Regions from separate parts of the Sporosarcina sp. FSL W7-1283 genome, predicted to be linked through region 2. Evidence: riboswitches for the same ligand, from Rfam matches in the RefSeq annotation. Region 2 holds a riboswitch; the other holds the start of a gene.
What was found. A riboswitch is a leader RNA that binds a small molecule or an ion and turns the genes downstream of it on or off. The one in region 2 is predicted to bind S-adenosylmethionine.
Positions count from the first base shown of each region.

Region 1 (5,531 bases), 560 kb from region 2:
GGATGCCGATCTGTTAGGATTGGCTGCCAAATACATTGTGGATGTCAATAAATAAGAAGCATATGGCCATAAATCAAACGTTGATACAACACGGTTTGTCAAATGGCCAATGCATAGTTAAAGCGACTCTATCCATTGCGGACGGAGTCGCTTTTTTTATTCTAAATTATCAATAGCGTATTGTGCTTCTTCAGCAGTAAATTTTTCTCCATGTTCTGAAATCAGTTGATCGTAAACAGCCGCATCTGACATACTCATTGTGTCAGCATAGGTCTTTGCTTTTTTCAACGCATTTTCTTTCCAATCATACTCAATATTATCAATAGCATATTGAGCTGCTTCAGGAGGAAAATTCTCTCCATATTCAGAAGTCAATTGATCGTAAATACCAGCCTTAGACATTTGCATAGTTTTCGCATATGTTTCAGCCTTCTTTAATGCAGATTTATGCTCTCTGGGGATGCTTTCTTCTTTTGCTTTAGCTTCTTTCTCTTCTTTAGCTTTCTGTCCAGCTGCAGCTTTCTTTTCCTCTTCTTTTTTAGCAATTTGAGTTTTTTCTTCTTCTGTTAAACCTGGTTCTTTTCCAATGTCTGGTTTTGCATCAGCTGAAGTCTCCACTTTTTTCGGTTCTTCCTCCGCCTCTTCTTCCATAGTTGATCCAATAGCACCTAAAATAAAAATAACTACAATAGTGATAAACCACCATCTTTTATAAAATGGCTTTTTAACTTTAACTTTCTTCTTGTCTCCCAATGGTACCCCTCCCATAATTATGTATATTTACAGGATACATGATATAGGTAAGAAAGGCTATTCGGTTTTTCAAATATTTTTTAGAAAATGAAGGTGATCCAGTTTAATTGGTTATCAGTATTTAATACAAATTGTTTTGAGTTTTAACCCCAGTTTAACCCCAACCAGAAAAATGCACAAAAAAAGCATCACTCGATTGGAGTGATGCCTTCTCGCAAACCTTGAAACTATGCGGTTTGTTAAGCCGTCTTTGCCGTAATTTAGTCATAGAAAGTTTTAAACCACCACTCCTCGAAGTGGGTGTTTGCAGAAACGTTCCTGTACGTCCGAGTTGCTAAAAGGAACCCGGCATGCCATTTCCGTTCCGTAATAAACTCCCTGTTACAGCTTAAAGGTTAAAACTTAATGTCATACGAACAATACAGCTTGTAAATTTATAATACACCCGAACAGCTGAAAATGCAAATGGAAAGTTTTTCAATGAAACGAAACTTAAGCGGTTATAAAAACGTATAAAGAAGAAAACTTGGAGGAGCGATTAGATCTATGGATACGAATGAAACATCTCCGCAAAAAAATGAACTAATTTCTAAGCAATCGCAGGAAATCAGTACGCTGAATACAGAAGTAGAAGAGCTTCGTAAAGAAGTGAAGCAATTGCGTGAAGACTTGGAATTGATTAATGTCTTTCAGAAGAAGCCGGTTGTGTCGACGGAACTGGTCCAAACCGTTGGGGGTCTTATTATCGCCGCTCTTGTCATCATTGGTATATTTTTTTAAACGAGTTTTTTTCTAATGTAATTAGAAAAGTACCAGGAATATGCACAGAGATTCAAGTTGATATAAGCAGGCGAATTTTCTGGAAAGATGAAACGAATACGACCGTAAATTTAGATACTGAGGATAAGATACAGCTTAGCCGTGCGATGTTTAGATCTTTTAATTCGTGGAATAGTAGGTCTAGAACATCACATAAGGAGTGGTAAGCAATGGCAAAGATCGCAACAGTACTAGGAGACATGTTTGAGGACTCAGAATATACGAAGCCGGCCAAAGCCTATAAAGATGCTGGACATGAAGTCGAAGTGATTGGGACGGAAGCTGGATCGGCAGTTACCGGTATGAAAGAAAACACGAAAGTAAAAGTCGATAAAGGAATTGACAATGCGAAGTCATCAGATTATGATGCTTTATTTATCCCAGGTGGATTCTCCCCAGATATTTTGCGCGCAGATGATCGTTTCGTAAAGTTTGTCAAAGAATTCATGGATGCCGACAAACCAGTTTTTGCTATCTGTCATGGACCACAGCTATTGATCACGGCGAAAACATTAGAAGGTCGTGACGCAACAGGATACAAATCGATTCGTGTCGATATGGAATATGCGGGTGCAAAGTACGCAGACAAAGAAGTCGTTGTCTGTCAGAATCAGCTAGTCACAAGCCGTCAGCCTGATGATATCCCGGCATTTAACAGAGAATCCTTAAAACTGTTGGAAAAATAATAGTTGAAAAGAGACTGTCCTGAAAGTCAGAAATGGCTTTTAGGGCAGTTTTTTCTTTGGGGAGAACAAAGAACACGCTAAAGTACAGCCGCCCCGAAGCAATGCAGTTTTTTTGTTGGACTAATATGCATATTTCAAGTTAATCGTGAAGTAGAATAAACCGATAGCATTCGAATTGAAAAAGGTTCTCACTTACACTTGAAAATTGTTCTCAACTAGAGTATGCTAAATACAACGAATTATTCAGAACCTTTGGGGAATCTTTAACTTGAAAGGTCGGGGATCTTGTTATGTATAAGTTGATTACATTGGCAATTATAGCGGGTATTGGCATAGGCACGACTGCCGGGTTTTCCTTAGGGAGTAAAGAGTGGGCGGGCATGCTGGCAGGTGTGGCGGCATTGGCATTTATTGTAGTGCCGGCAACAGTTGTTTACTCAGCGGAAAAGAAGAAATGGCAGCAAACTCAATGAGCATTTAACAGACATCCTTCTCTCTAGGATGTCTTTTTTATTGCTAGGAAAGAAAAAATCCTCTTGCACTTGAACGCAAGAGGAGATGGGATTAATGAATATTTACGGCTTCTACTGCTTCTTTCGCAGCGTACAGTGCTTGTTTGACATCGGCAATTAAATCATCCGCATCCTCCACCCCGACTGAGAAGCGCAAGAGTCGATCATCGACACCGCGTCGATTCCGTTCTTCAATCGGAATGTCCATATGCGTCTGTGTTGTTGGATACGTGATGAAACTTTCGACGCCTCCAAGACTCTCTGCAAAGGAAATGAGTTTCATATTCTCTAAGAACGGTCCTACCCACTCGCTGTTTTGTACGCGGAACGAGAGCATACCGCCGATGCCGGCGTACAAGACATCTGCGATTAAAGGTTCTTGCTTCAAATAGGCTACCATTTCTTTTGCATTCGCGTCATGCTGCTTCATTCTCAAATGGAGTGTTTTGAGACCGCGGACTACGAGCCATGAATCAAACGGAGATAGTGTAGCGCCACTCGCATTATGGTTCGTGAACAAGCGGTCGCAAAGTTCTTCGCCTTTTGCTACGACAAGACCAGCAAGCACGTCATTATGACCACCGATATATTTCGTAGCGCTATGGATAACGATATCCGCACCTTCCTCAATCGGTCGTTGGAAATACGGTGTAAGGAACGTATTATCAACAATTAGCAACAGGCCATGCTTTTTAGCAAGTTCTGCATAAGTTGCGACGTTAATCTGCAGCATAAGCGGGTTGGTAGGTGTCTCCAAAAATATCGCTTTTGTACGATCTGTAATTGCTTGTTCAACTTCTGAAACATCTTCAAATGTTAGGTAGTGTGTAGAAATCTGATAGGTTTTCTCATACTGTTGGAATAAACGATAGGTGCCGCCATACAGGTCCTCAGGGGCAAGGATTTCGTCACCTGTTTTAAACAGTGACAAGATTAGTTGAATAGCTGCCATTCCGGAGCTGCAGGCATAGCCTTGATCACCGGATTCTAAATCGGCAATGCCGTCTTCCAAAATAGAACGAGTCGGATTTTTTGTCCGCGTATAATCGTAGCCGGTAGACTGACCTAACCCTTCGTGATGATAAGCTGTTGATAAATAAATCGGTGTATTGACTGCGCCCGTTTTCTTATCGCTGTTATTCCCCAGCTGGACTAATCTTGTTTCTAATTCATTGTTTGTCATAGTATCCATCCCCTTCAGAAAAATAAAAAAGAGCCTCTTCATTTCGAATAGGCCCTCGAACATACAACATTTTCTTCAGTATTCTCATCTTCAAGGCGGTGTTCACCCTTGGAATTAGCACCATGCCAAGCTGGCTGGTTGCTGAGACTTCTTTGGGCCTATCCCTCCGTCTCTCTCGATAAGAATATTCTTAATATAGGAAAAATTATTAGTGGATTCATTCTATCATGCGAACATAGCAGATGCAAGCTTACTTCTACTAGGAATGCTTTTTTCGTTTAACTGAAAGGTTTGTTATACTAATAGACACTATAGAGCGAATGAAAGGAGACGTTAACTTTGGCTTGGAGTTATGTCGCTTTAGCTGCGGTCGTAGAAATATTTTGGGTGGTGGGACTGCGCTATTCGGAGACGTTTCTGCATTGGATCGGAACTGGAGGCGCGATTATATTTAGTTTTTATTTCATTATTAAGGCATGTGAGAAATTGCCTTCAGGGACTGTTTATGCTGTCTTCACCGGTTCAGGCGCTGCAGCCATTCTATTAGTTGATATTTTCGTTTTCCACGCGGACTTCACCTGGATTACGCTGTCATTTATCTGTTTGATTGTCATCGGGGTTGTTGGTATCAAACTGACTACAGATGAGCAGTCGGATGAAGCGAATCAAGAAGGGGGCAGTTGACGTTGGCTTGGGTTTATTTAGCGATTGCCAGTCTTGGAGAAATCTTTGGGGTTATAAGCATCAATTATTACTTGCAGAAACGTACGATCAAGCGTCTCCTACTCATAGTTGGAGTATTCAGTTTCGGCTTTGTTTTTTTATCGTTAGCGATGCGCGATATTCAAATGAGTACGGCTTATGCAGTCTGGACAGGATTGGGAGCGGCAGGGGCAGTCCTGGCTGGTATTCTAATCTTTAAAGAGTCTGCAAGTGTGAAAAGGATTTTCTTTTTGTCATTGATTATAGTAGGGGCCGTTGGATTGAAGCTGTTTGGCTAATAGAAAGGTAGTGGGGAAACTGGTTTATTGGACAAGTTTTGATGTGGAAGGTTGGAACGTAACAATGGCAGCGACTGAAAGAGGCCTTCTCTATGTAGGCTTAGCTGAAGATGCTGAGGAAAAAATGAAGAGTTGGCTCACCAAACAATATGGCGCTGGCGAAGTGAAGGAAAATGCAGACAGATTAAGTGAATACGCAGATGAAGTGAGAAGTTACTTGTCTGGAGAAGTGCAAGATTTCACATGCTCCGTGGATTGGTCAGGCACACCATTTCAAAACAAGGTGTGGAAAGCGCTTCAAGATATCCCGTATGGACAATTGGTGACATATTCAGACATTGCCGAGATAATCGGTCATCCTTCTGCAATTCGAGCAGCTGCTTCCGCGATTGGAAAGAATCCGTTGTTGCTTGTCATCCCATGTCATCGGGTCATCGCAAAAAATGGAAGTCTATCGGGCTACCGGGATGGTCAGCAACTGAAAGATCGGTTGATTCGAATGGAAGGTAATTCTTTTACTTCCTCTAGTTGACAAAGCATTACTCTATGATAAACTATAGTTGTTCGACAATTCAAT
Region 1 is NZ_JBBOOL010000001.1:3,212,476-3,218,006, reverse strand. Features, by position in the region: gene MKY93_RS16810 (peptidoglycan recognition protein family protein) at 1-55, shown strand, start outside; gene MKY93_RS16805 (Ltp family lipoprotein) at 157-753, opposite strand; gene MKY93_RS16795 (spectrin repeat,Rudiment single hybrid domain protein) at 1,300-1,533, shown strand; gene MKY93_RS16790 (type 1 glutamine amidotransferase domain-containing protein) at 1,743-2,258, shown strand; gene MKY93_RS16785 (hypothetical protein) at 2,549-2,731, shown strand; gene MKY93_RS16780 (methionine biosynthesis PLP-dependent protein) at 2,823-3,953, opposite strand; SAM riboswitch class I at 4,035-4,138, opposite strand; gene MKY93_RS16775 (DMT family transporter) at 4,293-4,637, shown strand; gene MKY93_RS16770 (DMT family transporter) at 4,634-4,954, shown strand; gene MKY93_RS16765 (methylated-DNA--[protein]-cysteine S-methyltransferase) at 4,965-5,486, shown strand.
Region 1: it holds a riboswitch for S-adenosylmethionine, as region 2 does, so the genes downstream of both, MKY93_RS16780 (methionine biosynthesis PLP-dependent protein) here and metK (methionine adenosyltransferase) in region 2, are expected to answer to the same signal.

Region 2 (5,531 bases):
TTGGAAAACTTATAATAATTGGTACCATCGCAGGGATTGCACTAGCGCTCTTTCTGAAAGTTATTCAGATACTTATTGGAAATCAAGCCTATGTGCTGCTTTTCAACTTTGATTACGTTCCAGTAATTCAAGATTGGGAGCCGCAACTTTTGGTAGGATACTTATTTCACTTTATTACTTGTATCGTAAGTGCAGTCGCTTTGTTTTATCTGTTGCGGATTATCCAGCGGGAATACCTGATATCTCCGTATGTTTTAGTCTATACCGTTGGCGGTGGCATTTTATTCTCGCTGACAGGATTATCTGAACAACCACCTGCCATTACAGATGGGGCAGCCTGGTTCTATTGGACGGCCGCACACGCTGTATTCGGTCTGATAGTAGGTGGTTTGATTAAAAACTGGAAATAAATAGAATCAATTATGCTAAAACATAATTGATTCATATGAAAGATGGGATAACTCTCGAATAGCCTTTATACTCTTCCTCTAGACGTGCGCCCAGTGCAAACAACGCATCTTCATTCCCGATTTTGCTCACTAGTTGTACACCAAGCGGCATGCCGTCTCGATCCGCTCCAATAGGGATTGTCAAAGCAGGAAGCCCCCACACATTGGCATACGCGACGTAAGGAATATATTGCAGAAATGTCTTCCGAATGGAGAATAACTCTTTGTATACGATACCGTGCGAAAGGGCTGCCGTATGATAAACAGGCAAAACAAGGATTCGCTTATCCAGATAGCGGTCTAATTCCGCATCACCTTTTTCAATAATGGTTTCGATCTCAGCTACTCGTTCCGCTGAAGGTTTGAATAAAGAGGCACCAATTAAAGCCCAGGATAAATACCGATGCAAATCGGTTTGTTTGCCCGCCTTGTCTAATAAAAATTCACGCACCGGCCGGATCGGACGTGTGCCGAATGCTTCTACTGCTGCTCCACTCGCGCCGTCAATGGACATGATCTCTTGCCATAATTCCGCTGATTCTTGAAAATGAGGAGGTATGTCCTCTCTAATAGGAAATTCTGTCGACAGAAATCCTTTGATCGCCTGTAAGAAGCCTTCTGTCTCCTTAGATAGCGGCAGCTTCATATCGGGCAAGAACGTTACAGTATATTGATTCAACTCATTTTCCATAGGTAGTTCATCCGCAATGATGCTGTAAAGCAGTTTTGCATCCCGTACCGATTTTGTCATCGGCCCGATTCCAAGCATTCTTTGCTGTAATGGATGCTCTTCGGCAGGATAGCTGCCGATTGATGAAACTTGCGAATTTCCTGATTTGAAGCCAATGACCCCAGTAAAATGACTTGGGAAACGGATGGATCCTCCGATATCTGAACCTATTCCCGCTGCAGCCGCCCCTAGAGCAATCGCCGCACCTTCTCCGCCACTCGAGCCGCCTACTGTCCTAGAGAGGTCGTAGGGATTGTTGGTGCGGCCATACAATGCATTGTCGGTCTCCTGACAAAAACAGAGTGCCGGTGTATTTGTCTTGCCGATCAGGATGGCGCCTTCCGCTTTTAATCGACGGACAATTTCCGCGTCTGTCGTTTGCATCTGTCCCTTACGATACGGCAATCCGCCTGTAGTCTGCATCCCAGCCACATCGAATGATTCCTTCATACTAATAGGTACGCCAAATAATTTCCCTGTCATCTTCGTTGTATTCCGTTCTTTGTCTGCTTGATCCGCTTCGGCCAACGCCTTAGTAAATCGCTCTTCCACTAAAAAGTTCACAGCTGGATTGGTTGCCTGACATTGTGCAATATAAGCCTCCGTCGCTTGACGTGAAGTAATCTGCCCGCTATCTAACTCCGCTTTCAATTGCACAGCATCCATATCGAGCACAAATGTATGTTGTAGTGTAGTCAATAAATTTCCCCTTTCCCAGTTTCTGAATGTTCTTTATTTTATATTATACTATAAAAAAAAGGCAGGAAGAAGGATATTAATCCCCCCTTTCTGCCTTCAACTATCTTTTTTATTGTTTCACATCATTTTTAATTGCTAATTCTAATAATGCATCTGCCTTATCCGTTTTCTCCCACGGCAATTCAATATCCGTACGGCCAAAATGACCGTATGCAGCCGTTTGTTGATAGATCGGACGACGAAGATCAAGCATTTTAATGATGCCTGCAGGTCGCAGATCAAACAACTCCCGAACAAATTCGACTAAGAGTGCTTCGGATAGACGGCCTGTATCGAATGTATTGATTGAAATGGATACCGGGCTTGCCACACCGATTGCATAGGCAAGTTGTACTTCACAATGCTCTGCCAATCCTGCCGCCACAATATTTTTCGCGACATAGCGTGCAGCATAGGAAGCAGAACGATCCACTTTTGTTGCATCTTTACCAGAAAATGCACCGCCGCCATGACGAGAATATCCGCCATATGTATCCACGATGATTTTTCTTCCAGTGAGTCCCGCATCTCCCTGAGGACCACCCACAACAAAACTTCCTGTCGGATTAATGAAGTATTTCGTCTGTTCGTCCAATAGGTGAGCAGGTACGACCGCGTCGATTACTACTTCTTTAATATCCTTCTCGATTTGTTCCATTGTCGCTTCCGGATGATGCTGTGTCGAAATAACAATCGTATCAATCCGCACAGGTTTGTTGTCTTCGTCATACTCTACAGTTACTTGCGTTTTACCATCAGGACGCAGGTAAGAAATCAACTCTTCTTTACGCGCTTGCGCAAGTCGGAATGCCAGCTTGTGGGAAAGACTGATCGGAAGCGGCATTAATTCAGGTGTTTCATTACAAGCGTAACCAAACATCAATCCTTGGTCACCCGCTCCGATGGCATCCAGTTCTTCGTCTGTCATAGAGCCTTCACGAGCTTCGAGCGCAACGTTGACACTCGCGGCAATTTCAGGTGATTGCTCATCAATAGAAGTTAAAACAGCAGAAGTTTCATAATCGAAACCGTATTTCGCACGTGTGTACCCAATTTCTTTCACAGTATCACGGACTACTCTTGGGATATCTACGTAGGTAGTGGTAGTGATTTCACCCATTACCAATACGAGTCCTGTCGTAATACTCGTTTCACATGCCACACGGGCATTCGCATCTTCCTTTAATATCGCATCCAAAATCGCATCCGATATTTGGTCGCACATCTTGTCAGGATGGCCTTCAGTAACTGATTCTGATGTAAACAGTCGACGGTTTGTCATTTTTGTTTCCCCCTCAATCAACATGATACGGTACTCTCTTAAGTCCCTGGTAAAGCTCCACGCCTGAATTGACGTCAATCATATACCATAAGGATTCAGGGCTAGACAATATAAAAAGCCCCCTACTCACTTTCTAGCAATGAGTAAAAGGCAAAATTTCACGCGCAGCACCTTTCACTCTTATCGTCCAAGGAATTTAACCTTGCTTCAGGTTTGGCACCTTCGCGCTAGACTACTGTCTTTTGCAGGTTGCCGGGTTTCATAGGGCCTGTACCCTCCACCAACTCGGGATAAGAGTATCCGTTCATGTCACATAGTATAAAAAAGTTGTGATTTTGTCAATTTTTTTATCTCAAATCACTTGAGTTTTTAATTAGTATAGATTATTATTCTTAATGTGTTATACTATTTACGAATTAAGATGTTCTACTCAAATAAAACGACTACGCAAAGGACGGTATGTAAATATGATATCTGCAAAAATTGATGATAGTTTAAAAAGTCTTCTATCAGGAAGCAACGTGACGATCCAAGCGTCTGTGGCAGAATTAACCGAAAAGGCAGTCGCTAAAGGAGAAGCCGAACTCTCAGCAGATGGCGCTCTAGCAGCACGCACAGGTAAATATACTGGACGCTCTCCGAAGGATAAATTTATCGTCGAAGATGCAGTGTCCAAAGATAAAGTAGATTGGGGAAGCGTCAACAAGCCAATCTCCCCTGACGTATTTGATTCATTATACACGAAAGTCATCGATCATTTGAAGCAAAAGGATGAACTCTTCGTTTTCAAAGGATACGCAGGTGCAGATAAAGACTCTCAGTTATCCATACAAGTTGTCAATGAATTGGCTTGGCAAAACCAGTTTGTTCACCAATTATTCATCCGTCCAACTGCAGAAGAACTACAGTCACACGAAGCGCAATTCACAATCTTGGCTGCCCCTTCTTTCAAAGCGGATCCAGAAGTGGATGGCACAAATTCAGAGACATTCATCATCATGTCCCTTGAAAAACGTATTGTCTTGATCGGCGGAACAGAGTACGCGGGAGAAATGAAAAAATCTATTTTCTCTGCGATGAATTTCTTGCTTCCAGAGCAAGGCATCCTATCGATGCACTGTTCAGCTAACGTTGGAGAAGACGGCGATGTGGCACTATTCTTCGGTCTTTCAGGAACAGGTAAAACAACACTTTCCGCAGACGCTGACCGCAAGTTGATCGGTGACGATGAGCACGGCTGGTCTGATAACGGTGTATTCAACATCGAAGGCGGATGCTACGCGAAATGTATCAACCTTTCTGAAGAAAAAGAACCTGAAATCTTTGGCGCGATCCGTTTCGGTTCCGTGTTGGAAAACGTTGTATTGGACGAAGATACACGTATACCGGATTATGATGACAATTCATTAACTGAAAATACACGGGCTGCTTACCCGATTGAAAATATCGAAAATATTGTGACACCGTCTATTGCGGGTCACCCGAAAAACATCATCTTCTTAACGGCTGATGCTTCCGGCGTATTGCCTCCAATCTCGATCCTGACAAAAGAACAGGCAATGTACCACTTCTTAAGTGGCTTCACATCGAAATTGGCAGGTACGGAGCGTGGAATCACTGCTCCAGAACCAACATTCTCTACATGCTTCGGTTCACCGTTCTTACCTCTTCCTGCTGCAACGTATGCAGAGATGCTTGGTAAGAAAATTGACGAACACGGCGCAAAAGTATTCTTGGTTAATACTGGCTGGACCGGCGGAATATTCGGGGTCGGTTCTCGTATGAACTTAGGTTACACACGAACTATGGTTCGCGCGGCAATTGCCGGTAAGTTGGATAATGTAGAGACTAAGACAAATGAAATCTTTGGACTCGAAATGCCTCTTGAAATCGAAGGCGTGCCAAGCAATGTGTTACACCCACGTTACGCTTGGGAAAATCCTGAAGAATATGATGCAGAAGCGAAGCGTCTTGCAGCAGCTTTCCGTGAAAACTTCAAGAAATTCAACCATGTTTCTGAAGAGATCGCAATCAAAGGCGGCCCGATCGCATAATTTATTTAAAAAATCCTTGCAGAGTATTTCTGCAAGGATTTTTTTGATTATCGGCTTTTGCTTTTCATCCAATCCACTGCTTCTTTCACTAGTTTGCGGTTCATCTCGGGCGGAATGTAATGGGTAAATCCTTCTAAATACCATGTTTCGTATTCTTTATTGGCATCGCGCAGCGCATTTTCTAGTAACAGTGCTTGCTCAAATGAAACATTTGTGTCCGCCGTTCCATGGATGATCAAAGTAGGTATTTCAATATCGTGCACGCGGAACAAAGCGGT
Region 2 is NZ_JBBOOL010000001.1:2,649,840-2,655,370, forward strand. Features, by position in the region: gene MKY93_RS13695 (hypothetical protein) at 1-410, shown strand, start outside; gene MKY93_RS13700 (amidase) at 442-1,878, opposite strand; gene metK (methionine adenosyltransferase) at 1,988-3,199, opposite strand; SAM riboswitch class I at 3,377-3,496, opposite strand; gene pckA (phosphoenolpyruvate carboxykinase (ATP)) at 3,667-5,253, shown strand; gene MKY93_RS13715 (alpha/beta hydrolase family protein) at 5,301-5,531, opposite strand, start outside.